4 regions of the Kitasatospora sp. NPDC001309 genome follow, and region 4 is predicted to be linked to each of the others. Evidence: predicted binding sites of a transcription regulator. Region 4 holds the regulator's gene; each other region holds the start of a gene.

Region 1 (7,418 bases), on a different contig from region 4:
CAAGGTGATGAACGCCTACCTGATCCTGCAGAAGTTCCCGCTCAAGAAGGGGGAGAGCGGCCCCAAGATCAAGGTGGACAAGCAGGCCGCCCAGGAGTCCGGCAACGCCGACGAGTCCCGCGTGACGCTCGTCGAGAACCAGGAGCTCACCGAGTACCAGGCGCTGGAACTGCTGATGCTGCCGTCCGCCAACAACGTGGCCCGGCTGCTCGCCCGCTTCCACTCCGGCTCCGAGGACGCGTTCGTCAAGCAGATGAACGACACCGCGGCCAAGTTCGGCATGACCAACACCACCTACGCCGACCCGGCGGGCTACAACGCGGACACCAAGTCCACCGCGAAGGACCAGCTCAAGCTGGCCGAGCAGGTCATGCAGGACGACATCTTCCGGCAGATCGTCTCCACCCCGGACACCACGTTCAACAACGTGAAGATCTCCAACACCAACAACCTGATCAACCCGAAGACCGGCGTCATCGGCGTCAAGACCGGTTCCAGCACCCCGGCCGGCGGCTGCCTGATGTGGGCCGCCTACAAGGAGATCGGCGGTGTGAAGCGGCTGATCCTCGGCGTCACCCTGGGCCAGCAGGCCACCAGCCCGAACCCCGGTGACGGCATCCTGCCGACCGTGCTCAAGGTCAGCGGCAAGCAGATCCAGGCCGCCCAGAACGGGCTGACCGGCCAGACCGTGGTGAAGAAGGGCGACGTGGTCGCCAGCGTGGACGACGGCCTCGGCGGCAAGGTCTCGGTCGTCGCCACCAACGACCTCGTGGTGCCCGGCTTCCCGGGCGTCACCGGCACCGTCACCCTGGACCCGTCCGCCCTGGGCCACAACGAGAAGGCGGGCAAGGAGGTCGGCACGCTGCGCGTGGGCGCGGGCGACAGCCGGACGGAGGTCCGGGTGGCCCTCCAGAGCGACCTGAACCCGCCGTCCATCGAGTCCCGCCTGCTGCGCCTGCTCTGACCGTCCCGGCGCGGGGGGAGCCGGCCCGCCCGGCTCCCCCCGCGCTGTCCCCCCGTCAGACCCCGGCACCCCCGCCTCCCGGTCCGCCACCCCCGGCCGACCCCTGATCCGGTACGCTGTGAACGGCCTGGTCACCGACCGGCCACGCCTCAGTAGCTCAGGGGATAGAGCACGGCTCTCCTAAAGCCGGTGTCGCAGGTTCGAATCCTGCCTGGGGCACATTCAGAACCGCAGTTCGCAGGCCCTCCGCCCACCCCGGGCGGAGGGCCTGCGGCGTTCCCGTCCCTCCGCTCCCTCGGTCCTCCGGCACCGCCCCCTCGGGGCCGGGTCAGCGGAGCGGACCGTCCAACTCGCTCTCCTCCAGCGGCTCGTCGGCCCGCGGCATGCGGACGGACGGCACGATGACCCGCTGGACCCTGGGCCTGGTGCGCCAGTTGACCCGTCGGACGTCCCGGGCCAGGGCTCCCGGCCGCCAGAGTTCGATCACGGCCGTCACGACGCCCAGCACGGCGCCGGCGGCCAGCCAGCCGGCCAGTACGTCGCTGGGCCAGTGCACCCCGAGGGCGGTCCTGGTCCAGCCGATGGTCAGCACCGTCACCGCGGCCACCGCGCAGGCGGCGGTCCGGCCGCGTCGGCCGACCCGGTACCAGACCAGGCCGACCAGGACGGCACAGGTGATCGCCGAGGCCATGGCGTGCCCGGAGGGGAAGGCCGGGCCGCCCGCGTGCGACACCGGGTCGGAGAAGGCGGGCCGCTGCCGGCCGACGGCCAGCTTGAGCGCCCACTGGGCCGCCCAGCCCACCAGCGCCTGGGCGGCCACCCAGCCGGCCAGCACCCGGGCACCGATCAGCAGGAGCCAGGCGGCCGCACAGCCCAGCAGGATACGCATCGTGACCGGGCCGCCGATGTCGGAGAGGGTCTGCACCGCGGCGGTCCAGATCCGGTGATCGCGTGCGTAGGAGTGCAGTCCGCCGATCCAGTCCTGGTCGAACTCGTGCAGGGGGTGCCAGCGGCCCGTCACCAGCGCCGCCAGGAGGCCGAACAGCGCGGCGCAGCCCAGCGCGACCGACGCGTCCCGGAGGAGGCGGCGATGACGCACGGTGACGGGTCTCGTGCTGTTGGTCAGGTGCATGCCTGACACCTTCCCAGTGCGCTGTGCCGATCGGGAGCTGGAGTGATAGCGATTCGGCATCTTTTGTGCGGAGGACCTGCGTGCGCCGGGGGGCGGGCGCGGGCGGAAGTCGAGGGCGCGCGGGAACGTCCACAAGCGTTCGCCTGTTCAACCCATGGGCGACGGTTGCGTGTGCGGTCGGTGAAGAGGCGTTCCACGGGCGGTCGCGAACGGGCACCCGAGGTGCCCGGGCGGTCACCGAGTGTCCAGGACCGGGGTGAAAACCGGCAGGATACTGCATCACGAGGAAGAATCTGAACGACTTGGGAATGTTGTCCGGAATCTGTTCGTTGGATCGTTACGTGTGAGCCCCTGGGGGCCCGCACTTCTTGCCCTCCAGGGGGGCAGGCAGGCAGACCTCGGCAACACCAGCAAAGGGAGCAAGCATGGCCACCCGTGCCGTCGTTCGCGACAGGGCCGACCGGACTCGCGCGGCCCGCCCGACCAACCTTGAGGCCGACCGCGACCTGGTCGGTATGTACCTCGACGAGATCGCCAGGACGCCCCTGCTCGATGCCGCCGAGGAGGTCGAGCTCTCGCTGCGGATCGAGGCCGGTGTGTACGCCCAGCACCTGCTGGAGGAGAGCGAACTCCCCGACGGCCGGCTCCCCGACGGCATCACGCGCGAGGAGCTGGAGACGATAGCCGCCGACGCCGAGCGCGCCAAGGACGTCTTCATCCGCTCGAACCTGCGCCTGGTGGTGGCCGTCGCCCGGCGCTACCCGCGCAGCGGCCTGCCCCTGCTGGACCTCATCCAGGAGGGCAACGCCGGTCTGGTGCGCGCCGTCGAGAAGTTCGACTACGCCAAGGGCTTCAAGTTCTCCACCTACGCGACGTGGTGGATCCGGCAGGCGATCACCCGCTCGATCGCCGACCAGTCCCGCACCATCCGGCTGCCCGTGCACCTGGTCGAGGAACTCGGCCGGATCCGCCGGGTGCAGCGGGAGAAGTCCAAGGAGCTGGGCCGTGAGGCGGAGCCGGCCGAGATCGCGGCCGAGCTGGACACCACCGAGGCCCGGATCAAGGACGTGCTGGACTGGGCGCGGGACCCGGTCAGCCTCAACATGTCGGTCGACGACGAGGGCGAGACCCAGTTCGGCGACCTGGTGGAGGACACCGGGGCGACGTCCCCCGAGGACGCCGTGATGGTGATGCTCCGCCGCGAGGAGCTGGACGGCCTGATCGGGCGGCTGGACGACCGCACCGCCTCGATCATCCGCTCCCGCTACGGCATGGAGGACGGCCGCGAGCGCACCCTCACCGAGGTGGGCAAGCAGCACGGCCTCACCCGTGAGCGGATCCGGCAGATCGAGAAGCACGCCCTGGCCGAGCTCAAGAAGATCGCCGACCACGCGGGCTTCGAGGCCGCCTGACGGCCGGCGGCCGAGGCCGACCACCCGGGCCCGGGTGCGGAGTGCTCCGCACCCGGGTCGGCGCGTGTCGTCGGGAGCCTCGCGAGGCTTCTACGCTGAAAGGACAGGTCGGACCGCGAGCAGGGGAGTGGACGAGATGAGCGAGCAGGAACAAGGGCAGGCGCAGGAACCGGGGCGCGAACAGGGCCAGGGCCGGGCGCGGGGGGGCACCCCCGCCCCTCCCTCCCCCTCCCTCCCACCCTCCGCCTCCACCCCACCCTCCGCCTCCACCCCACCCACCACCACCCCTCCCGCCTCCACCACCTCCACCTCCGCCAAGGCCCGCCTGGTCTTCCGCGACCCGCTGGACCAGCAGTCCAGGGACGACACCGACGCCGGCTGGGGCGATCGCCCCGGGGCGGGTGCCGGCGGTGGGCGGGGGCTGGACTGGTACCTGAGCCAGCGCCCGCCGCACCACGGCGACTGAGGGACTTCCTAGCGCGCCACGACCAGCGCGTCGCGGATCTCGGTCAGCAGTTGGACCTCCTTGGCCTCGGCCTCGGCCGCCACCTCGGCGGCGCTCTTCCGCTTGGCCGCCATCCGGTTCATCGGCACGATCAGCACGAAGTAGACGACGGCGGCGGTGATCAGGAACTGCAGGAGGGCGCTGAGCACCGACCCCCACAGGATGAGGATCCCGGACGTGACCTCACCGGTGGCGCTCACCTCGCAGGGCCCCTTGAGGCAGGAACTGTAGGACGCCAGGTCCTTCGTCCCGAACACGCCGACGATCGGATTGATCACGCCTTTGACGAAGGCGTTGACGATGTTGGTGAAGGCCGCGCCGATGACCACGGCGACGGCGAGTTCGACGACATTTCCACGCAGCAGGAATTCCTTGAAGCCTTTCATGCCGCCTCGAACGACGAAGTCGTCGCCGGGTTACGGGTGATCTTCCGGAAGCCCGGATTGACAACCCGTACGGCCCACGCCGCCGCCCGGGGGCGGTGGCAGCCCGGCCCGCGCGGGCCCGGAGGCGAATGCCGCGGCCGCCGCGAGCAGCACCAGCGCGGGCACCCCGCCCCGCCGTCGGACGGCCCGGCGCCAGCGGTGCCACCCGCCGCAGCCGCGCCGGATCGGCGGGAAGCTCGGCACCTCCCGCCGGGGCGGTACGGAGGGGGCGGGCAGCGGGAGGGGCAAGGTCGTGGTCGTCATCGGGACACCTCCGGAATTAGGTGGGTCTTGCTCGGTGTCCCCTACCTTGCGCGGATGCGCCGTGCCCCGGAAGTCGATTCCCACAGCCTGTGGACAAACCCGCCCCTGTGGACAACTTCGTACACCCGCACGAGTTGTTTCGATTCCGGAAGTTGACGGCGGTGCGCGGAAAGGCCCGCCCGGCGCGCGAAAGACCTGCCGCGACACGCGAAAAGGCCCGCCGTCCCCGCGTGGAGCGGGGCCGACGGGCCTTCCCGTGAGACCGGGGTCAGCCGGCGGCCGGAGCCGGGCTGCTGGACGAGCTGGACGAACTCGACGTGCTCGACGTGCTCGAAGAACCGGACGACGAGCCGGCCGAGCCGGAGCCCGACGACGTCGAGGAGCCGGTCGACGAGCCGGAGGACGATCCGGAGCTCACCGAGCTGCTGGAGGACGAACGGCTGTCGGTCCGGTAGAAGCCCGAGCCCTTGAACACGACGCCCACGGCCGAGAAGACCTTGCGGAGCCGTCCCTGGCAGTCGGGGCACGTGGTCAGCGCCTCGTCGGTGAACTTCTGCACCGCCTCCAGGCCGTTGCCGCACTCGGTGCACTGGTACTGGTACGTGGGCACTTGTCTTCCTCCTGGCACTCTCGCCTGATGAGTGCTAACGATGGTCAATGATGCGGTATTCCGTTGGATCAGTCCAGCGAATCCGGTGTGAGATGAGCCGGTACCGAGTCACCGACGACCGCGCGTTCAGCCCTTCGCGGCACCGACCAGCTGTGCCGCGCCGCCGAGGTCGGCCGAGGAGGCCACCACGCGGCCCGCCCCGCCCGGGGCCACCAGCAGGTGCCGCAGCGACACCAGTGCGATCACACCCAGCCCGGCGCCGACCAGCGGCACCAGGAACCCGGCGGACGGCCCGTGGGCGTCGATCAGCCGCCCGGCCACCATCGAGCCGACCGCCAGGCCCAGGCCGATGGCGCCGGTCAGCCAGGTGAAGGCCTCGGTCTTGGCCCCGTCCTCGACCAGGGTCTCGACGAGGGTGTAGCCGCTGATCAGGGTCGGCGCGATGGCCAGGCCGCAGACCAGCGCGGCGATCGAGAGCGTGACCAGGTTCGGCATCGCCCACAGCGTGGAGCAGCCCGCCACCAGCAGCGCGTAGCTGACCACCATCCGCTGCTGGACGGCCCGCCGCCAGGCGATGACGCCGTAGAGCACGCCCGCGACCATCGAGCCGCCGGCGAAGATTCCGTACACGGTGCCGGCCGCGTCGTGCTGGCCGACCGAGTCGGCGAAGGCGTTCACCGAGACCTGCATGCCGCCGAACACGGCCCCGACCCCGAGGATCACCCCGGCCAGCAGCCGGACGCCGGGGGAGGACAGTGCGGAGGCGCGCCGGACGCCGGGCTCCGGGGTGATCCGGGCGGGTGCGGTGCGGCGCTGGGCGGCGAAGACCAGGCCGCCGACGAAGGTCAGCGCGGCCTCGACGACCAGGGCGGTGGCCGGGTTCACCGAGGTGGCGATGTTGGCGGCCAGGATCGGGCCGATCACGAACGTGAACTCGTCCGTCACGGACTCGAAGGCGAAGGCGGTGCTCACCTTGGCCGACGCGGAGGCGGACGCGCCCTCGGCGCCGATGGTGGCGATCCAGCGGGCCCGGACCATCGCGCCGATCTGCGGAACGCTCGCGCCGGCCGGGACGGCGGCCAGGAACAGGCTCCAGGCGGGCGCGTGGCCGAGCGCCAGCGCGATCAGCAGGCCGACCGAGGCCGCGTGCACCACGACGGTCGGGACGAGGACGGCGGCCTGCCCGTACCGGTCGGCGAGCCGTCCGGTCTGCGGGCCGAGCAGGGCCTGGGCGACGGCGGCGATGGCCGTGACGGTGCCCGCGGTGCCGTAGGAGCCGTGGGTGTCCTTGACCAGGAGCAGGATGCCCATGCTGAGCATCGCGTAGGGCATGCGCGCGATGAAGGCGGGGGCCAGGAAGGTCCAGGCTCCGGGCGTGCGCAGCAGCGCGCCGTACCCGACCTTGGCCGGTGTCGCGGCGTCGGTGGTCGCGCTGTTCGGGGTGCTGTCCGCGGTGTCCGGAGCGCTGTCCGCGGTGGTCTCGACCGTTCGGCGGGCCGTCACGGTCGGTCCTTCCTGCTGCCTGGTAGCGCGGCAGGGCATGGGGTGGCCCCGACGGCGCCGAGAGTCGTCCTCTCGCGCGTCGACCGGGGTAGATACCGGGCCGGCCGGGCCTGGTGGGCCGGGGCCGGACCGCGGCCGCCGAGCGGTCGCGCCAACTCTGCGTCAGGCAGATGCTGGGGGTGTTCTAACGGTAGTCATACGGCGTGGTCGTACCACCATACAGTTACGCGCGTAGATCCCGCCAGACCACCCAGGCCACCCGAGCCACCCGGGCCCCTCAGGCCTTTCAGGTCACCCGAGCCACCCCGGCGGCGCCTCAGCGCCCGTTCAGCCACCCCGCCAGCTTGCCGCCCTTGTCCACGGCCCGCAGCCGCCGCTCGGCCGCCTCGCCGACCTCGTCCGTGGTGACCACCAGCAGCTCGTCCCCGCCGCGCAGCATCGTCGCCTTGTCCGGCACGAAGGAGCTGCCGTCCCGTACGACCAGGGTGACCGCCGCCCCCTTGGGCAGCCGCAGCTCGCTGACCTCCACGCCGGACATCTTGGAGGTCGGCGACAGCGTGACCGAGAGCAGGTGCCCGTGCAGCTTCTCCAGTGGCGCGGACT
Region 2 (7,418 bases), on a different contig from region 4:
CTCGGCCACCAGGTGCGCCCGGATCACCGCGCCGTCCGGCTCGTACAGGTAGCGCCCGACCGGGCCGGCCGGCGGGTCGGGCAGGTCGCCGCCGGTCAGGCTGTCGCCGTGCGGCAGCAGGGTCGCGCGGTGCGGGCGGACCGCCCCGGTGCCGAACCAGAGCACCGCCTCCTTGACGTCCCCGTGGTCGGAGACCCACTCGGCCTCGGCGTCCGCCGGGACGGCCTCGTGCGGGATGCCCGGGGCGACCTTCAACGCGCCGATCGGGGTCCGCCGCCCGGCCTCGACCGCCCAGGACAGCGGCGGGGCGTACGCCTCCGGGTCGAACACCCGGCCGCGCGAGGTGCGCCGCGCCGGGTCGGTGAACACCGCGTCGTAGCCGGTGACGTCCACCTCGGCGACGTCCGCGCAGCGCACCTCCACCAGCTCCGACAGGCCCAGCGCGGCGGCGTTGGCGGCGGTGGCGGCGCAGGCCGCCGGGTCCTTGTCGACGGCCAGCACCCGGATCCCGGCCCGGGCCAGGGCCAGCACGTCCCCGCCGATGCCGCAGCAGAGGTCCGCCAGGCGCCGTACGCCCAGCTCGGCGAAGCGGCGGGCCCGCCACTCGGCCACGCTGCGCCGGGTGGACTGCTCGACCCCGTTGGGCGTGAAGTACATCAGGTCGGCGTCCGCCCCGAACTTCGCCCGCGCCCGCTGCCGCAGCCGCGCCTGGCCGAACGCCGCCGACACCAGCTCCGCCGGGTGCTCCCGCCGCAGCCGGGTGGCCAGCGCCAGCTCCTCCTCGGGGGTGAACTCGCGCAGCTCGGCGAGCAGGGCCTGACCCTCGGGGGTCAGCAGGGGCTGGAGGTTCTCGGTGTCCACCAGGTCATTCTGACCGGTCGGCCCGTCAGCAGGGCCGGCAGCGCCGGCGCGGACGGCGTCGCCGGCGGGGCCCGGGGAGTGGATCCGGAGTGTGGCCGCTCGTCCGCGGGTCGAGCCCGCAGGGCGCGTCGTTGGCACTCTGGTTGACTGAGTGCTAACGGCAGCCTATGGTCGTCCTTGGCACTCCCCACTGGGGGAGTGCTAATGCGAAGACGTGTGCCTGACCCCCGCGACGGCAGGTACGCAGGTTCGCCCCTACCCGTTAGAAAACCCCGTAATCTCCGAAGGGGAGCTCGGACGTGACCACCAGCAGCAAGGTTGCCATCAAGCCGCTCGAGGACCGCATTGTGGTCCAGCCGCTCGACGCCGAGACCACCACGGCCTCCGGCCTGGTTATCCCGGACACCGCCAAGGAGAAGCCCCAGGAGGGCGTCGTCCTGGCTGTCGGCCCGGGCCGCTTCGAGGACGGCCAGCGTCTGCCGCTCGACGTCGCCGTGGGTGACATCGTCCTGTACTCGAAGTACGGCGGCACTGAGGTGAAGTACCAGGGCGAGGAGTATCTCGTCCTCTCCGCCCGCGACGTTCTCGCCATCATCGAGAAGTAAGTCGTTCCGACCCGCCCCGGATCCGTGTCCCTAGTGACAGGGGCCCGGGGCGTGGTTGTTGGTTCACGTAGTTCGGCGGCCGGCCGGCCGCAGCCCCGAGGGAATAGGGAACATGGCGAAGATCCTGCAGTTCGACGAGGACGCCCGCCGCTCGCTGGAGCGCGGTGTCAACAAGCTGGCCGACACCGTCAAGGTGACCATCGGCCCCAAGGGCCGCAACGTCGTCATCGACAAGAAGTTCGGCGCCCCGACCATCACCAACGACGGTGTCACCATCGCCCGTGAGGTCGAGCTGGACGACCCGTACGAGAACCTTGGCGCGCAGCTCGTCAAGGAGGTCGCCACCAAGACCAACGACGTCGCGGGTGACGGCACCACCACCGCCACCGTGCTGGCCCAGGCCCTGGTCAACGAGGGTCTGCGCAACGTCGCCGCCGGTGCCGGCCCGGCCGCCCTCAAGAAGGGCATCGACAAGGCCGTCGCCGCCGTCTCCGAGCACCTGCTGTCCATCGCCCGCGAGATCGAGGGCAAGGACGACGTCGCCGCCGTCGCGTCCCTCTCCGCGCAGGACACCCAGGTCGGCGAGCTGATCGCCGAGGCGATCGACAAGGTCGGCAAGGACGGTGTCATCACCGTCGAGGAGTCGAACACCTTCGGCGTGGAGCTGGACTTCACCGAGGGCATGCAGTTCGACAAGGGCTACCTGTCGCCGTACTTCGTCACCGACGCCGAGCGCCAGGAAGCGGTCCTCGAGGACCCGTACATCCTGATCAACCAGGGCAAGATCTCCTCCATCCAGGAGCTGCTGCCGCTGCTGGAGAAGATCCTGCAGAGCGGTGCCTCCAAGCCGCTGCTGATCATCGCCGAGGACGTCGACGGCGAGGCGCTGTCGACCCTGGTCGTGAACAAGATCCGCGGCACCTTCAACGCCGTCGCCGTCAAGGCCCCGGGCTTCGGCGACCGCCGCAAGGCGATCCTCGGCGACCTGGCCGTCCTCACCGGCGGCACGGTCATCTCCGAGGAGGTCGGCCTCAAGCTCGACCAGGCCGGTCTGGACGTGCTGGGCACCGCCCGCCGCGTGACCATCACCAAGGACGACACCACCGTCGTCGACGGTGCCGGTGACTCCGAGGCCGTGGCCGGCCGCGTCGCCCAGATCAAGGGCGAGATCGCCGCGACCGACTCCGACTGGGACCGCGAGAAGCTGCAGGAGCGCCTGGCCAAGCTGGCCGGCGGCGTCTGTGTCATCAAGGTCGGCGCCGCCACCGAGGTGGAGCTCAAGGAGCGCAAGCACCGCCTGGAGGACGCCATCTCGGCGACCCGCGCCGCGGTCGAGGAGGGCATCGTCGCCGGCGGTGGCGCCTCGCTGGTGCACGCGGCCAAGGTGCTGAACGACGGCCTGGGCCTGTCGGGTGACGAGGCCACCGGTGTCGCCGTGGTCCGCAAGGCGCTGCACGAGCCGCTGCGCTGGATCGCCCAGAACGCCGGCCTCGAGGGCTACGTCATCACCCACAAGGTCGCCGAGCTGGAGGCCGGTCACGGCTTCAACGCGGCCACCGGCGAGTACGGCGACCTGCTGAAGGCCGGCGTCATCGACCCGGTCAAGGTCACCCGCTCCGCGCTGGAGAACGCCGCCTCGATCGCCTCCCTGCTCCTCACCACCGAGACCCTCGTGGTGGAGAAGAAGGAGGAGGAGGCCGACGCCGGTCACTCGCACGGCGGCCACGGCCACTCGCACTGAGGCACCGACGCCTGACCGGAGGCCCGGTCCACTCCCTCGGGGAGTCGGACCGGGCCTCCGGCCGTTGTTCGGTGGGTGCGCTTGATGCTTCAACTATCAGTAGAATTTTGCAGAATGCAAAGATTGCCTTATAACTGAGGCATGATCGAGGCCCGCCACCTGCGCGTCCTGCGTGCCGTCGCCCGCACCGGCTCCTTCTCCGCCGCCGCCCGCGAGCTGGGGTGCACCCAGCCCGCCATCAGCCAGCAGATGAAGGCCCTGGAGAAGTCGGTGGACACCCCGCTGGTGGTCCGCTCGGGCCGCGGGATGCAGCTCAGCGAGGCCGGGCGGGTGCTGCTCAAGCATGCCACCGGGATCCTGGCCGGGCTCTCCGCCGCCGAGGAGGAGGTGGCCGCGATCGCCGGGCTGCGGGCCGGCCGGGTGCGGCTGGTCTCCTTCCCGACCGCGAGTTCCACCCTGGTGCCGCCCGCGGTCGCCCGCCTGCGGGACAGCCATCCGGGGGTGCGCGTGTCGCTGGTCGAGGCCGAGCCGCCGGAGTCGCTGGCGATGCTGCGCGGCGGCGAGTGCGAGATCGCGCTGGCCTTCCGCTACCCGCAGTCCGACGGTGCGGCCGCGGCGCCCGCCCCCGCGCACGGCACGCCGCGCGAGGCCCGGGCCGAGGCGAACCTGGAGGCCCAGCAGCTGTCGGCCGGCACCGACTGGTCCGACCTGGTGGTCACCCCGCTGCTGGACGACCCGCTGGTGGGCCTGCTGCCGGCCGCCCACCCGCTGGCCGGGCGGGGCGGTCCGGTGGAGCTGGCGGAGCTGGCGGGGGAGCAGTGGATCGCCGGCTGCCCGCAGTGCCGGGGGCACCTGGTGGAGCTGTGCGCGGGGGCGGGTTTCGAGCCCCGGATCGACTTCGCGACCGACGACTACCCGGCGGTGGTCGGCCTGGTGGCGGCCGGGCTCGGGGTGGCGGTGCTGCCCCGGCTGGCCCTCCAGTCGGTGCGTCCTGACGGCGTGTCGACGGTTCCGGTGCGGACGGCCTCGGGGGCACCGGCGGTGCGCCAGGTGGTGGCGCTCACCCTGCCGGACCTGGCCGAGGTGCCGGCCGTCGCGCTGATGCGGGAGCGGCTGGCGGGTGCGGCCGCCGATCGCTGACGATCGGTGACCGGGTTCCCCAGAGGGGGGCGGAGCGGCCTGATGCGCCGCGAAGGAACGTTTCTTCACGGCGCGCCGCGGGCGCGGGTCTAACGGTGCGCGACCGTCGGCGGGGTCAACGGGACCTCCACCAGGCGGTGCCGCGAGCGGCCCAGCATCTCCTCGCGCTCGTCCTCGGTCATCCCGCCCCAGACCCCGTACGGCTCGCGGACCGCCAGGGCGTGCGCCGCGCACTCGGCGATCACCGGGCAGCGCATGCAGACCTCCTTGGCGCTGGTCTCGCGCGAACTGCGGGCCGCTCCGCGCTCACCCTCCGGGTGGAAGAAGAGCGAGCTGTCCACGCCGCGGCAGGCCGCCGAGAGCTGCCAGTCCCAGAGGTCCGCGTTGGGACCGGGGAGGCGGGAGAAATCTGCCATGGCTCATTCCCTTCAGAGGCGGTCGGCGGCGGCCGGGCGTTTCGGCGGGCTGCTGCCGAACGGTGCCCGGCGGGGCGTCCCGCGCTGGTGTGGACACCTGGAAATATGACTTAAGGCAACTCCATGGACAAGTCACCCACACACTGGCACAACAGTCAATGACCATACGAAAGCTATAAAAACGGGCAAAGTGGGCAAGGGGTTCGGCGGGCGCGAGGTGTGGCAATCGGGTGGTCGACGGGCGCGCGACGACCCGTACCGGCGTGCGGGTCGTGCGCCCACCGCGCGCGAGCTGCGTAAAAGTGCGGCGTGTGCACCGCGATGCGGCTGATCGGTAATGGGTTGGCCACGTACAGTGGTGGAGATGGCCCGAAGGCCGTAACTCATTCGAGTGACGGTCGTTGGTAGTGCGGAGGCGGTTAGCGGGCGCCGGACGTCGGGAACGATCGCGGGCAAGTCGGGGCGATCAGGACGAAGTCCGTCGCCGATCGGCCGTGTCGGAGAGGTTCGTACCAGCCAGGAGGCTCAACGTGACGCGGATCAGCTGCGGAGGACGACGGTCATGACTTCCGTTCTCGTTTGCGACGATTCCCCGCTCGCCCGCGAGGCGCTTCGCCGCGCCGTCGCGACCGTACCCGGTGTGGACCGGGTCACCACCGCGACGAACGGGGAGGAGGTCCTCCGCCGCTGGGTGGCCGACCGCTCCGATCTCGTCCTGATGGACGTCCGGATGCCCGGCCTCGGCGGGGTCGAGACCGTCCGGCGGCTGCTGTCCGCCGATCCGGGCGCGCGGATCATCATGCTCACCGTCGCCGAGGACCTCGACGGGGTCGCGCTCGCGGTGGCCGCGGGTGCCCGCGGGTACCTGCACAAGGACGCCTCGCGCGCCGAGCTGCGGGCCACCGTCACCCAGGCCCTCGCCGACCCGACCTGGCGGCTCGCCCCGCGCCGGCTGCGCAGCCCCGACATGGGCGCGGCACCGACCTTGACGGCGCGTGAGATCCAGGTGCTGGAGGGCATGAGCCACGGGCGCAGCAACGCCGAGATCGGGCGCGAGCTGTTCCTGTCCGAGGACACCGTCAAGACCCACGCCCGACGGCTGTTCAAGAAGCTCGGCGCCTCCGACCGTGCGCACGCGGTGGCGCTGGGTTTCCGCTGGGGCCTGGTCCGCTGACCGTCGGCGGCGCCGCCGGCCGCGGCGCGCCGCCCTCGAATTCCGGAGCGGACGCCGCACGGGCGTGTGACGTTACGGTCCCGAGGTTGCACCATGGAGGAGTGGAGCACCTCGGGGACCAGCGGACAGGCACTGCGGCGAACCACGCAGCCGCAGGATACTCGGCGGACGGCGCGACGGACAGGACCACCCACGGCGGCGCGGCGGGAGGCGGCACGGTGCAGGAGGGGCCGGTGGTGCGCGGCACGCCGCACGGTGCCGCAGCGCATAACGTTCCGGTGCACAACTCCGGACGCGGTGCCGCGTTTTCCCGATCGACCAGGCACCATGGACCGATGCGCGACGATGTCGCCGGTGCGGCCGGCCAGGCGGACCCGGGTGAGGCCGAGCCCTCCGACCCGGGTCGTGACGCGTACGCGGAATCCGGCGACTCCGTGACCGGGGACGGTCCGGGCCGCCCGCCGGTGCTCGGCACGGGCGGCTCCCCCCTGGTGGGCGAACTGGTCGCGGCCGCCGTGCGCGGTGAGGGCCCGGCGATCGACGCGCTGCTCGCCTACGTCCACCCGCTGGCGCTGCGGTACTGCCGCGCCCGGCTGGTCCGGCTGCCCGGCGGGGCCCGGCACCACGTGGACGACGTGGCCCAGGAGGTCTGTGTCGCGGTGCTGTGCGCGCTGCCCCGGTACAAGGACCAGGGACGGCCGTTCGAGGCCTTCGTCTACGGCATCGCCGCGCACAAGATCGCCGATCTGCAGCGGGCCGCGATGCGCGGGCCCGGCTCCACCGTCGTGCCGCAGGACGACCTGCCGGAGGTGCCGGACGAGGCGCTCGGCCCGGAGGAGCAGGCGCTGCTGAGCAGCGACGCGGCCTGGGCCAAGGAGCTGCTCTCCAACCTGCCGGCCCGTCAGCGCGAGCTGGTGCTGCTGCGGGTGGCCGCCGGGCTGTCGGCGGAGGAGACCGGCGAGGTGCTCGGGATGTCGCCGGGGGCCGTCCGGGTCGCCCAGCACCGCGCGCTCAGCCGGCTGCGGGCGCTCGCGGAGGAGTCCTCCTGAGGCCGGGCGCCGCCTCCTCCTGACCGGAGGCGCAGGCCAGGGGGCCCGGCCGGGCGGAATGAGCCCGCGGGGGCGCTTGTTGTCAAGGGCACACGAGGGCACATTCGCGGTGCCAGTACCATGGGGTATCGGCGCCTGGGCAGGTTGCCAAAGTTTTGCGGGTGCACACGGGGTTCCGTTGGAGCTTCCTCCAAGCCACCCGGCTTTCGGCCGTCTGCGCGAGTGAGCGATCAACGCGCCCCCTCCCTCTGGGCGCGAGCGGATAAGGCCGGCCACGGAAGGTACCCCCAAATGTCTTACAACGCCGCAGGCGTACCCGAGAAGTTCGCCATGCTCGGGCTCACGTTCGATGACGTCCTGCTGCTGCCCGGGGCCTCCGCGGTGCTGCCGAACCAGGTCGACACCTCCTCGCGGGTCTCCCGGAACGTCCGC
Region 3 (7,418 bases), on a different contig from region 4:
CCGCCGCTCCGCCTCGGTGGCCACGGCCCGCAACCGCCCGGCCTCGGCGGCCAGCGCGTCCCGGCCGGCCGCGGTCAGCGCGTAGCTGCGCCGGGCCCGGCCGTCCACCACCTCTTCGGCGGCGACCTCGATCAGGCCCTGGCCCAGCAGCCGGTCGAGGGCGCCGTACAGGGTGCCGGTACGCATCTTGACCCGGCCGTCCGAGATGGCGGCGACCTCCTGGATCAGCGCGTAGCCGTGTCTGGGCTGGTCGGCCAGGGCGGTGAGCAGCAGCAGCGTGGGCTCCTGCATGGAGCGTTCTGTCATACGACTACATATATCGTCAACCTACCTATAGGTCCAGTACCGGCCCGTGCCGATCCGACCCGGTCCGACCCGCCTCGCCCCGACCAGACCCGCCACAATGTGCCCCATGCCGACCGAGGACCTGCTCACCGCCTGGACCGCCCTGCTGCACCGCTGCGGCGCCACCGACGACCCCGAGCCGTACGGCCGCGAACTGCTGCGCCGCTGGTCGGACCCGCGCCGCCGGTACCACACCGCCGAGCACCTGCGCGCCGTCCTGCGCCACGTCGACGCGCTCGCCGGGCACGCGGCCGACCCCGACACCGTCCGGCTCGCCGCCTGGTTCCACGACGCCGTGTACCGCCCCGACCGCACCGAGAACGAGGAGCGCAGCGCCGCCCTCGCCGTCCGCGCGCTGACCGCCGTCGGCCTGCCCGCCGAGCGCGTCGCCGAGGTCGAACGGCTGGTCCTGCTCACCGTCGGCCACGCCCCGGCCCCCGGCGACCGCGACGGCGAGGTGCTCTGCGACGCGGACCTCGCCGTCCTCGGCGGCACCCCCGAGGCCTACGCGGCGTACGCGGCCGCCGTTCGGGAGGAGTACGCCTTCGTCCCCGAGCCGGACTTCCGCACCGGCCGCGCCGCCGTCCTGCGCCACCTGCTGGCGCTCCCGGCCCTCTACCGCACCCCCGACGCCCACCGGCGCCTCGCCGAACCGGCCCGCACCAACCTCACCACCGAACTCCAGCGCCTGGAGGACTAGGGCCTGTCCGGCGGATCTTGCCAGGCGCGCGACGCCGGGCATCCCGCCTGGACGCACGCCCGAATCGCCCAAGTACGTCCAGTACGAGGCCGACTCGGGCGCACGCCCAGCCGGGCGCCCAACGCCGCGCGCTGATCTGCCAAGATCCGCCGGACAGGCCCTAACCCAGCTCCCCCACCGGCGCCACCACGGCCCCCTGCTTGCCGCACACCCAGTGCGGCTCCGGCCCCAGCTCGGGCTCCACGCTCAGCGCGTGCGGGTCCCCGTCGGCCGCGCAGCCGGTGCACAGCGGCCACCGGCCGTACGCCTCCAGCAGCGCGTCCTGGACGTCCTGGGCGACCAGCCCGAGCACGTACTCGGTGCCGTCCGGCCACTGCTCCAGCCACCAGCGGCGGTGGGTGACGGCCTGTTCCACCAGCGAGACGACGGCGGCGTCCGCCACGTCCCGCGCGGTGAGGTCGGCCAGGATCTGGGCCCGGGCGTTGTGCAGGGCGGTCTCGATGTCGTCGGAAGCCATCCGTCCATTCTCCGCGGCCCGCCCGTGGCTTCAAAACGGATCCGGGACCGCAACGCCCCGGAGCCGGAACGCCCCGGGGCGGAAACGCCGCGTGGGCGGCCCCCCGAAGGGAACCGCCCACGCGGACGAGGATCAGCCGATCCGATCGGAGTCCGATCAGGATCAGAAGTCCATGTCACCGCCCGGCATGCCGCCGCCGGCGGCCGCGGCGGCCTTCTCCGGCTTGTCGGCGATGACGGCCTCGGTGGTGAGGAACAGCGCCGCGATGGAGGCGGCGTTCTGCAGCGCGGAGCGGGTGACCTTGGCCGGGTCGATGATGCCCGCGGCGACCAGGTCGACGTACTCGTTGGTGGCGGCGTTCAGGCCGTGACCGGCGGGGAGGTTGCGCACCTTCTCCACCACGACGCCACCCTCCAGGCCGGCGTTGGTCGCGATCTGCTTGATCGGGGCCTCCAGCGCGACCTTGACGATGTTGGCACCGGTGGCCTCGTCGCCCTCCAGCTCCAGCTTGTCGAAGGCGACACCGGCCTGCAGCAGCGCGACGCCACCACCGGCGACGATGCCCTCCTCGACGGCGGCCTTGGCGTTGCGGACGGCGTCCTCGATGCGGTGCTTGCGCTCCTTGAGCTCCACCTCGGTGGCCGCGCCGGCCTTGATGACGGCCACGCCGCCGGCCAGCTTGGCGAGGCGCTCCTGGAGCTTCTCGCGGTCGTAGTCCGAGTCGCTGTTCTCGATCTCGGCGCGGATCTGGTTCACGCGGCCGGCGACCTGGTCGCTGTCGCCGCCACCGTCGACGATGGTGGTCTCGTCCTTGGTGATGACCACCTTGCGGGCGGTGCCCAGCAGGTCGATGCCGGCGTTCTCCAGCTTGAGGCCGACCTCCTCGGAGATCACGGTGCCACCGGTGAGGATGGCGATGTCGCCGAGCATGGCCTTGCGGCGGTCGCCGAAGCCCGGGGCCTTGACGGCGACGGACTTGAAGGTGCCGCGGATCTTGTTCACGACCAGGGTCGACAGGGCCTCGCCCTCGACGTCCTCGGCGATGATGACGAGCGGCTTGCCGCTCTGCATGACCTTCTCCAGCAGCGGGAGCAGGTCCTTGACCGAGCCGATCTTGGAGTTGGCGATGAGGATGTACGGGTCCTCGAACGTCGCCTCCATGCGCTCCAGGTCGGTGGCGAAGTAGGCGGAGATGTAGCCCTTGTCGAAGCGCATGCCCTCGGTGAGCTCGAGCTCCAGGCCGAAGGTGTTGCTCTCCTCGACGGTGATGACGCCTTCCTTGCCGACCTTGTCCATGGCCTCGGCGATGAGCTCGCCGATCTGGGTGTCAGCGGCGGAGATGGAGGCGGTGGAGGCGATCTGCTCCTTGGTCTCCACGTCCTTGGCCTGGGCCAGCAGCTGGTCCGAGACGGCGGCGACGGCCTTCTCGATACCGCGCTTGAGGGCCATCGGGTTGGCGCCGGCGGCGACGTTGCGCAGACCCTCGCGAACCAGGGCCTGGGCGAGCACGGTGGCGGTGGTGGTGCCGTCACCCGCGACGTCGTCCGTCTTCTTGGCGACCTCCTTGACGAGCTCCGCGCCGATCTTCTCGTAGGGGTCCTCGAGCTCGATCTCCTTGGCGATGGAGACACCGTCGTTGGTGATCGTGGGGGCGCCCCACTTCTTCTCCAGCACGACGTTGCGGCCCTTGGGGCCGAGCGTGACCTTCACCGCGTCGGCGAGCTGGTTCATGCCACGCTCAAGGCCGCGGCGAGCTTCCTCATCAAAGGCGATGATCTTGGCCATCAGAAGTGGTCCTCCGGGACACGGTCGACTGCTCGGACCAAGGGGTGCCCGCGACGGACGGCCCTGGTGTGCGGAGGTCCATTCCCCTGCCGCTCCCGGGGGCCTCACCGACCCGGTCCGCTGTCACTCTCACACTGTGAGTGCTAACGCCAATGATTAGCACTCCGGGTGGTCGAGTGCAAGCCCCACGGCCGACCCGCGAGCCGCCGCCCACCTCCGCCCGCCCCCGCCCGGCACCCCGGACGGCCCGGCGCGGGAAAGCGAACGGGCCCGTACGACGCGTGTCGTACGGGCCCGTCGAGAAGCGAGTGGTCACCAGCCGTGGGCCGCGCCGAGCTCCTGGGTTCCGGAAGAGGTCAGACCGCCGCGCGGACCATGTCCGCCTGCGGGCCCTTCTGTCCCTGGGAGATCTCGAACTCGACCCGCTGGCCCTCCTCGAGGGTGCGGTAGCCGTCCATCTGGATCGCGCTGTAGTGGACGAAGACGTCCGCACCACCGTCGACCGCGATGAAGCCGTAGCCCTTCTCCGCGTTGAACCACTTGACGGTGCCCTGAGCCATTCCGAACTCCCCTAGTGCTGTGCTGGCCCTTCACGGGCCAGCAGGTCGCGGGCCCGGGTCTGGTTTGAAGGCCGGCCCGGGGAACCCCCCTGGACGCAGCCGTGCACGCCGCAATCCTCCGCACGGGGGCGCCGGACGGCTTCCGTGAGCGGTTGATTACGTCGACCGCCGCTGAATGTATCCGGATCGACGCCCTCTGCAACAGGGTCCGCCGCCGGGAATTCCGCAGCCCCGTCGAGAGACAAGAGCGAACAAACCGGGAGGAAATCGGCAATTAGCGCCGGACATAGCGGACGAATTACTCAAATGCCTGCAGGAATTCTGACATCTGCCTGACATGTTTCACCGCCCGGGCCCCGGGCCGGTCTCAGCGCCCGGACGGGCTCCGGCGAAGCACCCACCGCCGGAAGGGGAAGCCCTGTTCCCAGCAGAGCCACACTCTACTCCGACTCGGACCGAAAATATTCCCACCGAAATGCCGACGGCCGTCCGCGCGTACGGAGAGCGGAATTCCGTACGCGCGGACGGCCGGGAAGCGGGAACGGCTCAGCAGCCGCCGGCCACCGCCGGAATGATCGAAACGCTCGCACCGTCCGCGATCCCGGTCGCCAGGCCCTCGGCGAACCGCACGTCGTCGTCGTTCACGTACACGTTGACGAAGCGGCGCAGCTTGCCGGTGTCGTCCAGGATCCGGGCCGCGATGCCCGCGTGGTTGCGCTCCAGGTCGGCGATGACCTCGCCCAGGGTGGCCCCCTCGGCGGGCACCTCGGCCGCACCGCCGGTGTAGGTGCGCAGGATGGTGGGGATGCGGACGTTGGCGCTCATGACTCTCCTAGCGGGGTGGGGGGGTGGATCAGACGGACGCGAGGCCGGCGGCGTGGAAGGAGTCCAGCGTCGGGCGGATGACGGCGGTCATGCCCGCCTCGGAGACGGCGTCCAGCGTCTTCAGGCCGTCCCCGGTGTTGATCGCGACGGTCTCCTTGGACGGGTCCAGCTGACCGGTCTCCACGAGCTTCTTCAGCACACCGACGGTCACCCCGCCCGCGGTCTCGGCGAAGATCCCCTCGGTCCGGGCCAGCAGCCGGATCGCCGCCACCACCTCCGCGTCCGTGACGTCCTCCACCGCGCCGCCGGTCCGGCGGGCGATGTCCAGCACGTACGGGCCGTCCGCCGGGTTGCCGATCGCCAGCGACTTGGCGATGGTGTCCGGCTTCACCGGCCTGATCACGTCCCGGCCGGCCTTGAACGCCGCCGACACCGGCGAGCAGCCCTCCGCCTGGGCGCCGAAGATCCGGTACGGCCGGTCCTCCACCAGGCCCAGCTTGATCAGCTCCTGCAGACCCTTGTCGATCTTCGTCAGCTGCGAGCCCGAGGCGATCGGGATGACGATCTGCTCCGGCAGCCGCCAGCCGAGCTGCTCGCAGATCTCGTACGCCAGCGTCTTGGAGCCCTCGCCGTAGTACGGCCGCAGATTGACGTTGACGAAGCCCCAGCCCTCGCCGGCCGGGTCCCCGATCAGCTCCGAGCAGAACCGGTTCACGTCGTCGTAGTTGCCCTCGATGCCGACCAGCTCACCGCCGTACACCCCGGCCATCACGACCTTGCCCTGCTCCAGGTCGTGCGGGATGAACACGCAGGAGCGGAACCCGGCCCGGGCCGCCGCCGCACCCACCGCACCGGCCAGGTTGCCGGTCGACGAGCAGGACAGCGTGGTGTAGCCGAACGCCCGGGCCGCCTCGATCGCGCAGGCCACCACCCGGTCCTTGAACGAGTGCGTCGGGTTGCCCGAGTCGTCCTTGACGTGCAGCTGCGCGGTGAACCCGAGCTCCCGGCCCAGGTTGTCCGCCTTCACCAGCGGGGTCCAGCCGGGGTTCAGGTTGGGCTTCGAGGCGACGTCGGCCGGCACCGGCAGCAGCGGCGCGTACCGCCAGATGGACGCGGGGCCGGACTCGATCCGCCTGCGCAGCTCCTCGGCGCGCTCGCCGCCGAACTCGTAGGCGATCTCCAGCGGCCCGAAGCACTCCACACAGGCGAAGCTGGGGCCGAGCGGGAAGCGGGTTCCGCACTCCCGACAGGACAGGGCGGCGGCGGGGCCGAGGTCGACGGAAACAGGTGCGGCGATGTCGATAGCCATGATGGCGGAGGCCTCTCTCCTCATCTTCCCCGCGGCGCGGTCGCGCCACAGGCCGGAATTGGCACCTGTCCCGCCGGGGCCTGTCAACGACAGCCGAGCGAGAAGGTTGCCGGGACGTCAACGGGCCGTTCCCTCAGTCCCTCTGGATGAGCTTGTGAAATTGTGGTGGTGCGCAGCGGCGACCCCGGCGTGCAAAGGTCCGACCGCTGTACGAAGACTGTATCCGAAGGCGCCAACCCTGAACGGGACCGTCCGCCAAGCGAGATGACCCGTCCCACCCGATCCCGCCGAGGAGAGTCACCGTGCCCGCCGAACCGACCCACGCCCTCCTCCCACAGGCGGCGTCCTGGCTCCGCCGCCGCTCGTGGAGCGCGGCCGAGCGGCCGGTCGACGCCCTCCTCGCCGCCAAACGGCGCACCGGCCGGACGGTCAGCGTCGTCCTCCCCGCCCTCGACGAGGAGGCCACCGTCGGCGACATCGTCCGCACCGTCCGGCGCGAGCTCATGGACCGGATCCCGCTCGTCGACGAACTCGTCGTGGTCGACTCCGGCTCCACCGACGCCACCGCCGCCGTCGCCGCCGAGGCCGGCGCCCGGGTGGAACACCGAGACCGGATCCTCCCCCGGCTGCCCGCCGTCCCCGGCAAGGGCGAGGTGCTCTGGCGCTCCCTGCTGGTCACCCACGGCGACATCGTCTGCTTCATCGACGCCGACCTGCGCGAGTTCGACCCGGCCTTCGTCTCCGGCATCGTCGGCCCGCTCCTCACCGACCCCGACATCCACCTGGTCAAGGCCATGTACGACCGCCCGCTCGAGACCGAAAGCGGCGCGATCGTCCCGGCCGGCGGCGGCCGGGTCACCGAACTCGTCGCCCGCCCCCTGCTCAACCTCCACTGGCCGGAACTCGCCGGCTTCGTCCAGCCCCTCGGCGGCGAGTACGCGGCCCGCCGCTCACTGCTCGAACGGCTGCCCTTCCCCACCGGCTACGGCGTCGAACTCGGCCTCCTGGTCGACGCCCTGGACCAGGTCGGCCTCGACGCGCTGGCCCAGGTCGACGTCGGCGTGCGGCACCACCGCCACCAGGACGGCCAGGCCCTCGGCCGGATGGCCGCCACCATCTACCGCACCGCCCTGGAACGCCTCGACCGCTCCCACCGCCTCAAGGCCTCCGCCGACCTCGTCCACCCCCACCTCACCCAGTTCACCCGCGACCCCCACACCCGCGCCTTCACCGCCCACACCCACCCCGTGACGGCCCTGGAACGCCCCCCGATGCACACCGTCCCGGAATACGCCACCCGCCGCTGACGGGTTTGCCGCCCCGACCCCCCGGCAACATCCCAACCATGGGCGATCTCACGACCGAACGTTCGAGTGC
Region 4 (7,418 bases):
GCTGCCCGGCGGTGCCGGCCAGCAGCGGGGCCGGGCCGGTGACCGGGTCGACCGGGCGGCCGTTGACGGCGAGCAGGGCGTCGCCCGGGCGGATCGCGGCGCCGGGCGCGGCCAGCGGCGAGCGGGCCCGGGGGTCGGAGGACTCGCCGGGCAGGATCCGGCCGATCCGCCACTGCCCGCCGTCCCGGACCAGGTCGGCGCCGAGCAGGCCCTGGCGCCGGGCGGGCTCGGTGTAGCGGCCGTACGGGACGACGTAGGCGTGCGAGGTGCCGAGTTCGCCGTGCACCTCCCAGAGCAAGTCGACCAGTTCGTCGTGCGAGCCGACCCGCTCGACCAGCGGCCGGTAGCGCTCCAGGACCCCGGCCCAGTCGACGCCGCCGAGGTCGGGGCGCCAGAAGTTGTCCCGCATCAGCCGGCCGTTCTCGGCGTACATCTGCCGCCACTCGGCGGCCGGGTCGACGGTCACCCGCAGCCGGGTGAGGTCGACGGCGGTCTCGTCGTCCTCGCCGCCGGACTTGCGGTCGGCCGGGACGATCCGCAGCTCGCCCCCGTCCAGCACGGCCAGCCGGGTGCCGTCCCCGCTGACCGAGAACCCGTCGACGCCGTGCACCAGTTGCTCGACCCGGCGCTTCCTGAGGTCGAAGCGCTCCAGCACCGGGCGGGGCCGGTCGTCGTCCAAGGAGGCGGCCTCGTCGCCGAGTTCGCCGAGCAGCGGCGCCCTGGTCCACAGCACCCCGTCCTTGGCGGCGCGCAGCGTGTGGAAACGGCCGCCCTCGACCGGGAAGGGCACGATCCGGTCGGCGATGCCGTCCAGGTCCACCCGCACGGCCGGCACCGCCCCGTCCGCGGCCTCCTCGCCGTCCGCCGTGCGGGCCTTGGGCTCGTCCTCCTCCCCGCCGGGCGCCCGCCCGGCCCGCTGCGGGCCGAACGGGGAGGGCGTCTCGGCGGCGAGCGTCACCAGGTAGGGGCGGCAGCCGTTCGGGAAGGACAGGCCGAAGGCGTGGGCGTCGTAGACCGGGTCGAAGCTGCGCACCGAGAGGAAGGCCAGGTAGCGGCCGTCGGCGGTGAAGGCGGGCGAGGTGTCCAGGAAGCGCTGCGAGGTGACCTCGCCGACGGTGCGGGTGGCCAGGTCGGCCAGCACGATCTGGCGCAGCGAGTACGGGCCCATCCGGTGCACCGGGCGCGACCACGCCAGCCAGGCCGAGTCCGGGCTGAACACCAGGCCGCCGACCTCGCCGTCGGTGCTGCGGTCCAGCTCGTGCACGGCGCCGTCGGCCAGGTCGACCACCAGCACCCGGCCGTCGTGCACACCGACCGCGGCCCGCCGGCCGTCCGGGGAGACCACCAGCGAGTTGACCCGGCCCAGTCTCCCGGCGGCCAGCCGGCGCCGCTCGGGGTCGTGCACGGCGGGGGCGTACTCCAGGGCGTCCTCGCCCTCGGCGTCGGACACCCAGAGCACGCCCTGGGCGCCGTCCTCGCCCGGCACCACCCGGGCCAGCCGGGCGCGCACGCCCGGGGTCTCGTCCAGCACCCGGGCCGGGCCCTCGCGGTGGGTCAGCCAGTGCACGCTGCCGCGCACCACCACGGCGCCGGCCCGGCCGGTGCGGTCCGGGGCGACGGACTCCAGCCAGTGCGCGGCGTGCACGGGGTGGGGGCGGCGGCGGGCCCGCGAGCCGGCCGGGCGGACGTCCAGCCGGCGCGGGGAGGCGGTCTCCAGGTCGTCCAGCAGCCACAGGTCGCCGGCCCGGTGGAAGACCACCCGGGTGCCGTCGGTGCTGGCGTTGCGGGCGTAGAAGCCGTCCGGGTCGGTGCTGTGGCGGCGCAGGTCGGAGCCGTCGGGGCGGCTGGACCACAGGTCGCCGACGCCCTCGTGGTCGGACAGGAAGGCGATCCGGCCGTCGCCGTCCCCGGCCACCCAGAGCGGGGAGTCGAGCTGCCCGGCCAGGTCCTGGTGGATCCGGACGAACCGGTCCCGCCCGATCCACAACTTGCCGGCCCGGCCGCCCCGGTAGCGCTTCCACCAGGCCGGCTCGCGGTTGTTGACGGTCACCAGCAGCACCCTCCCCCCGGCTTCGGCCGCAGGGTCCCCGACGCCCGCCGGCTCGAAGGCGAGCCCGCCGACCGGCCCGTACGGCAGCCGCACCGGCTCGCCGCCGTCCAGCGGCACCGCGTGCGCCCAGCAGCGGCGCACCCCGGACTCGCCCGCGCCGGTGGTGGCGATCGGGCGCCCGTCGGCGGTCCACCCCTGCACCCGGGTCTCGGCGTTGCCCCAGTACGTCAGCCGCCGGGACGGTCCGCCGTCCACCGGCACCACGTGCACCTCGGGGGCGCCGTCCCGGGTGGAGGTGAAGGCGAGGTGGCGCCCGTCCGGGGAGAACCTGGGGTGCTGCACCGGCAGGTGATCGGCCGTCAGCCGCCAGGCCCGGCCGCCCTCCAGCGGGGCGAGCCACAGGTCGTCCTCGGCGACGAAGGCGACCAGGTCACCGTGCAGATGGGGGTGGCGCAGATAGGCGCCCGCGGAGGTGCTCAGGGAGTCCGTCACGCCGCCAGCGTAGGCAGGTGCGGGTACGAGCCGCTCCGTTTTCCGCAGACTCCGGGCGGGCGCACGGGAGTTGCCGGTGGGGTCAGGCCCAGCGGCCGGTGCGCCCCAGCAGCAGCGCCCCGGCGGCCACCCCGGCGGTCGAGGTGCGCAGCACCGAGGGGCCCAGCCGGTACGGCTTCGCGCCGGCCTCGGCGAAGGCGGCCAGCTCCTCCGGGGAGACCCCGCCCTCCGGGCCGACCACCAGCACGATGTCCCCGCCGGCCGGCAGCGCGGCGTGCGCCAGCGGCTCGGCGCCCTCCTCGTGCAGCACCGCGGCGAGCGCGGCCCCGGCCAGCAGCGGCGCCAGCTGCCGGGTGGTCATCGGCTCGCGCACCTCGGGGAAGCGCAGCCGGCGGGACTGCTTGCCCGCCTCCCGGGCGGTGGCCCGCCACTTGGCGAGCGCCTTGGCGCCGCGCTCGCCCTTCCACTGGGTGATGCAGCGCGAGGCGGCCCAGGGGACCACCACGTCCACGCCGACCTCGGTCATGGTCTCCACGGCCAGCTCGCCGCGGTCGCCCTTGGGCAGCGCCTGGACGACCACGATCCGCGGCGCCGGCTCCGGCTCCCGCCGCACGGCCTCCACCGTGACCTCGATCGCGTCCTTGCCGAGCACCGCGGCGACGGTGCCGTCCACGCCCAGTCCCAGCCCGTCCGCCAGGGTGACCGCCTCGCCGGCCGCCAGCCGCTTCACCGCCGCCGCGTGCCGCCCCTCGGGCCCGTCGAGGCGCAGCACGGCCCCGGGTGCGGCGGCGGCGATCCGCTCGGTCTCGACGACGAAGACGGGCGCGGTCATGGCGGGGAACCTCCTGGGATGGAACGGGAACACCGAAGGGGTGCCGGGGGTCCTCCCCCGGCACCCCTTCGCGGACGACTACCGGCCGTTGAAGGCGTCCTTCAGGCGTGAGAACAGGCCCTGCTGGCCCGGCGCGAACTGGCCGGACGGCCGCTCCTCGCCGCGCAGCACGGCGAGCCGGCGCAGCAGCTCCTCCTGCTCGGGGTCGAGCTTGGTGGGCGTCTGCACCTCGACGTGCACTATCAGGTCGCCCCGGCCGCCCCCGCGCAGGTGGGTGATGCCCCGGCCGTGCAGCGGGATCGACTGGCCGGACTGGGTGCCGGGCCGGATGTCGACCTCCTCCAGCCCGTCCAGGGTCTGCAACGGCACCTGGGTGCCGAGCGAGGCCGCCGTCATCGGGATGGTGACGGTGCAGTGCAGGTCGTCCCCGCGCCGCTGGAAGACCGTGTGGGTGGTCTCGGCGATCTCGACGTACAGGTCGCCGGCCGGGCCGCCGCCGGGGCCGACCTCGCCCTCGCCGGCCAGCTGGATCCGGGTGCCGTTGTCCACGCCGGCCGGGATCTTCACGGTCAGGGTGCGGCGGGCCCGCACCCGGCCGTCGCCCGCGCACTCGGGGCACGGGGTCGGCACCACGGTGCCGAAGCCCTGGCACTGCGGGCACGGGCGGGAGGTCATGACCTGGCCCAGGAAGGAGCGGGTGACCTGGGAGACCTCGCCCTTGCCGCGGCACATGTCGCAGGTCTGGGCCGAGGTGCCGGGGGCCGCGCCCTCGCCGCTGCAGGTGGTGCAGGTGACGGCGGTGTCGACCTGGAGTTCCTTGGTGGTGCCGAAGGCGGCCTCCTCCAGGGTGATCTCCAGCCGGATCATGGCGTCCTGGCCCCGGCGGGTGCGCGAGCGCGGGCCGCGCTGGCCGGCCGCGGCGCCGAAGAAGGCGTCCATGATGTCGGAGAAGCCGAAGCCCGCCGCGCCGGCGCCGAAGCCGCCCGCGCCACCGCCGCCCGGCGACAGCGGGTCACCGCCCAGGTCGTAGACCTGGCGCTTCTGCGGGTCGGAGAGCACCTCGTAGGCGGCGTTGATCTCCTTGAACCGCTCCTGCGTCTTCGGGTCCGGGTTGACGTCCGGGTGCAGTTCGCGTGCCAGGCGCCGGAACGCCTTCTTGATCTCGTCCTGCCCCGCATCCCGTCGGACGCCGAGTACCGCGTAGTAGTCCGTGGCCACCAAATGCTCCGCTTGTTCCGCCTGTAGTAGTGCTGCGACTGGACGCCGCCGTTAGATTTCCAACGGTCGGCCGTGTGCTACGACTCGGCCAGGATCTGGCCCACGTACCGTGCCACCGCCCGCACCGCCCCCATTGTGCCCGGATAGTCCATCCGGGTCGGACCGATCACACCCAGCTTGGCCACACTCTCGTCGCCCGAACCGTAGCCGACCGAAACGACCGAGGTGGAATTCAGCCCTTCGTACGCGTTCTCCCGCCCGATCCGGACCGTCATCGCGGCGTCCGTGGTCTCACCCAGGAGGCGGAGCAGGACGACCTGCTCCTCCAGGGCCTCCAGCACCGGCTGGATGGTGAGCGGGAAGTCGTGCCCGAAGCGGGTCAGGTTGGCCGTGCCGGCCAGCATGATCCGCTCCTCGTTCTGCTCGGCGAGCGCCTCGAACAGCGTCGCCAGGACCGTACTGACGGTCGGCCGGTCGGCCGGCTCGAACGCCGCCGGGAGCTCCTCCAGGAGCCCCGGGACGTCCGGCAGCCGCTGGCCGGCCGCCCGGGTGTTGATCCGCGAGCGCAGGTCCGCCAGGACCGTCTCGCCGACCGTGCCCGGGCAGTCGACCATCCGCTGCTCGACCCGGCCGGTGTTGGTGATCAGCACCAGCATCACCTTGGCCGGGGCCAGCGCCACCAGCTCGATGTGCCGGACGGTGGAGCGGGTCAGCGAGGGGTACTGCACCACGGCGACCTGGCGGGTCAACTGGGCGAGCAGCCGCACCGTACGGGTGACCACGTCGTCCAGGTCGACGGCGCCGTCCAGGAAGTGCCGGATCGCCCGGCGCTCCGGGGAGCTCATCGGCTTGATCTCGGCGAGCTTGTCGACGAACAGCCGGTAGCCCTTGTCGGTGGGGATCCGCCCGGCGCTGGTGTGCGGCTGGTGGATGTACCCCTCCTCCTCCAGCGCCGCCATGTCGTTGCGCACCGTGGCCGGGGACACCCCGAGGTTGTGCCGCTCCACCAGGGCCTTGGAGCCGACCGGCTCCTCGGTGCCCACGTAGTCCTGGACGATCGCGCGCAGCACGGCGAGCTTGCGGTCGTCCAGCTGGCGGACCTCTCCGGCCATGGGGCACGCACCTCCGTCTTCGCACGTTGTCCGTCTGTGATGCTGCGAGCCGCTCCGGTGAGGACCCCGACCCTGGCACTCTGCACGCACGAGTGCCAAAACCGTACCTGCCAGTGTACGGCCCGGGTCGTACCGCAGGAACGGCCCGGCCGGGGTGATCCTGCCCGCAGTTCCGGACGGCCACCGCGACACTCCGCGTGCGCGGGTGGTGCCCCGGGGCCGTCCGGGTGGCAGCATCGAAAGCGACGGCGAACGGAGGAGCAAGCGATGTCGAGCTCGGGCCAGCACACCCGTTTCGCGCCCGACCGCGGCCTGACCAGCCGCATGGTCGGGACGATGTTCGTGATCGGGCTGTTGTACGTCGGTTTCACGGGCCTGCTGATCGCGCTGCTGCGCGGGGCCTGGCCGCTGATCGTGCTGATCTCCGGCGGGCTGTTCGTGGCCCAGTTCTGGTTCAGCGACAAGATCACCGAGCGGGCCATGGGCGCCCACCGGGTGACCGAGGAGCAGTACCCCCAGCTGCACGGCACCATCGACCGGCTCTGCGCCCTGGCCGACATGCCCAAGCCCCGCGTGGCGGTCGCCGACAGCGACATGCCGAACGCCTTCGCCACCGGCCGCAACCCGCAGAACGCCGTGGTGTGCGTCACCACCGGCCTGCTGCGCCGACTGGAACCCGAGGAGCTGGAGGGCGTCCTGGCGCACGAGCTGTCGCACGTCGCCCACCGGGACGTCGCCGTGATGACCATCGCCGGCTTCCTCGGCGTGCTCGCCGGGGCGATGACCCGGGTCGCCATGTACGGCGGGTTCATGGGCGGCAACCGCAACAGCAACGACCAGAACGCGGCCATCGCGGCGCTGGTCATCCCGCTGGTGTCGATCGTGGTCTACGCGATCAGCTTCCTGCTCACCCGGCTGCTGTCCCGCTACCGCGAACTGGCCGCCGACCGGGCCGCCGCCCAGCTCACCGGCCGGCCCAGCGCCCTCGCCTCGGCGCTCACCAAGGTCACCGGGCAGATCGCCGCCATCCCCACCGAGGACCTGCGCCGGGCCCAGCCCTACAACGCCTTCTACTTCGCCCCCGCGCTGAGCGCCAAGGAGACCGCCTCCCAGCTGCTCTCCACCCACCCGACGCTGGAGAAGCGGCTGGCCCAGCTGGCCAAGATCTCCGAGCAGCTCGGCCGCTGACCCCCTGGGCTCCGGCCCCGCCCGACTCCCGGAAGGACCGCCGTGGGATTCCTGGACGCCCTGTTCGGCCGCACCAAGCCCGTCAAGCCCGACCTCGACCAGCTGTTCGGCGTGCCGTCCGCCGCGCTCACCCTGGAGGCCGGGGCCGGGTTCCTCCCCACCGGGCTCGGCTCGGTCTGCTTCGCGGCCGTCGAGGGCGCCGCCTTCGTCCAGGTGGAGCAGCAGGTCCGGGCCCTGCTGGACGCCGACACCGAACGCGGCGGCGTCCCGGTGGAGGCCTCCAAGGACGGCTACGGCTACTCCTGGCTGCTCACCCGGCACGCCCCCGAGGAACTCCCGGAACTGGTCAACGACCTGCACGCGGTCAACAGCGAGCTGGAGGCGAACGGCTTCGGCCCGCAGCTGCTCTGCTCCCTGGTCGCCTTCCGCAACCCCCAGGGCCAGTCGCTGGCCCTGGTCTACCTCTACAAGCGCGGCACCTTCTACCCCTTCGCCCCGATGCCCGGCGGCGGCGAGCGGCGCAACA

The links. Region 4 encodes HrcA, which represses chaperone genes, less so after heat shock. Its sites were predicted from a motif close to TTNGCACTCNGNNNNNCNGAGTGCNAA; they were not measured.
Region 1: the regulator HrcA is predicted to act here: its motif matches at 5,324-5,350, upstream of ACFY2K_RS28190 (FmdB family zinc ribbon protein).
Region 2: the regulator HrcA is predicted to act here: its motif matches at 993-1,019, upstream of groES (co-chaperone GroES).
Region 3: the regulator HrcA is predicted to act here: its motif matches at 3,504-3,530, upstream of groL (chaperonin GroEL).

Annotation. Positions count from the first base shown of each region.
Region 1 covers NZ_JBIAXC010000032.1:12,020-19,437, forward strand. The annotation lists gene ACFY2K_RS28160 (D-alanyl-D-alanine carboxypeptidase family protein) at 1-964, shown strand, start outside; tRNA gene ACFY2K_RS28165 (tRNA-Arg) at 1,111-1,183, shown strand; gene ACFY2K_RS28170 (phosphatase PAP2 family protein) at 1,293-2,096, opposite strand; gene ACFY2K_RS28175 (sigma-70 family RNA polymerase sigma factor) at 2,522-3,508, shown strand; gene ACFY2K_RS28180 (hypothetical protein) at 3,645-3,974, shown strand; gene mscL (large conductance mechanosensitive channel protein MscL) at 3,983-4,399, opposite strand; gene ACFY2K_RS28190 (FmdB family zinc ribbon protein) at 4,971-5,312, opposite strand; gene ACFY2K_RS28195 (MFS transporter) at 5,439-6,815, opposite strand; gene ACFY2K_RS28200 (potassium/proton antiporter) at 7,132-7,418, opposite strand, start outside.
Region 2 covers NZ_JBIAXC010000042.1:81,828-89,245, reverse strand. The annotation lists gene ACFY2K_RS32960 (methyltransferase domain-containing protein) at 1-864, opposite strand, end outside; gene groES (co-chaperone GroES) at 1,161-1,466, shown strand; gene groL (chaperonin GroEL) at 1,579-3,207, shown strand; gene ACFY2K_RS32945 (LysR family transcriptional regulator) at 3,349-4,347, shown strand; gene ACFY2K_RS32940 (WhiB family transcriptional regulator) at 4,437-4,763, opposite strand; gene ACFY2K_RS32935 (response regulator transcription factor) at 5,326-5,937, shown strand; gene shbA (RNA polymerase sigma factor ShbA) at 6,273-6,986, shown strand; gene guaB (IMP dehydrogenase) at 7,278-7,418, shown strand, end outside.
Region 3 covers NZ_JBIAXC010000028.1:5,990-13,407, reverse strand. The annotation lists gene ACFY2K_RS25845 (PadR family transcriptional regulator) at 1-306, opposite strand, end outside; gene ACFY2K_RS25840 (hypothetical protein) at 404-1,045, shown strand; gene ACFY2K_RS25835 (hypothetical protein) at 1,206-1,562, opposite strand; gene groL (chaperonin GroEL) at 1,725-3,347, opposite strand; gene ACFY2K_RS25825 (cold-shock protein) at 3,704-3,907, opposite strand; gene ACFY2K_RS25820 (MoaD/ThiS family protein) at 4,454-4,732, opposite strand; gene thrC (threonine synthase) at 4,761-6,041, opposite strand; SAM riboswitch class I at 6,059-6,194, opposite strand; gene ACFY2K_RS25810 (glucosyl-3-phosphoglycerate synthase) at 6,344-7,348, shown strand; gene ACFY2K_RS25805 (trehalose-6-phosphate synthase) at 7,387-7,418, shown strand, end outside.
Region 4 covers NZ_JBIAXC010000009.1:137,464-144,881, reverse strand. The annotation lists gene ACFY2K_RS12330 (S41 family peptidase) at 1-2,542, opposite strand, end outside; gene ACFY2K_RS12325 (16S rRNA (uracil(1498)-N(3))-methyltransferase) at 2,625-3,374, opposite strand; gene dnaJ (molecular chaperone DnaJ) at 3,453-4,592, opposite strand; gene hrcA (heat-inducible transcriptional repressor HrcA) at 4,670-5,704, opposite strand; gene htpX (zinc metalloprotease HtpX) at 5,972-6,892, shown strand; gene ACFY2K_RS12305 (hypothetical protein) at 6,935-7,418, shown strand, end outside.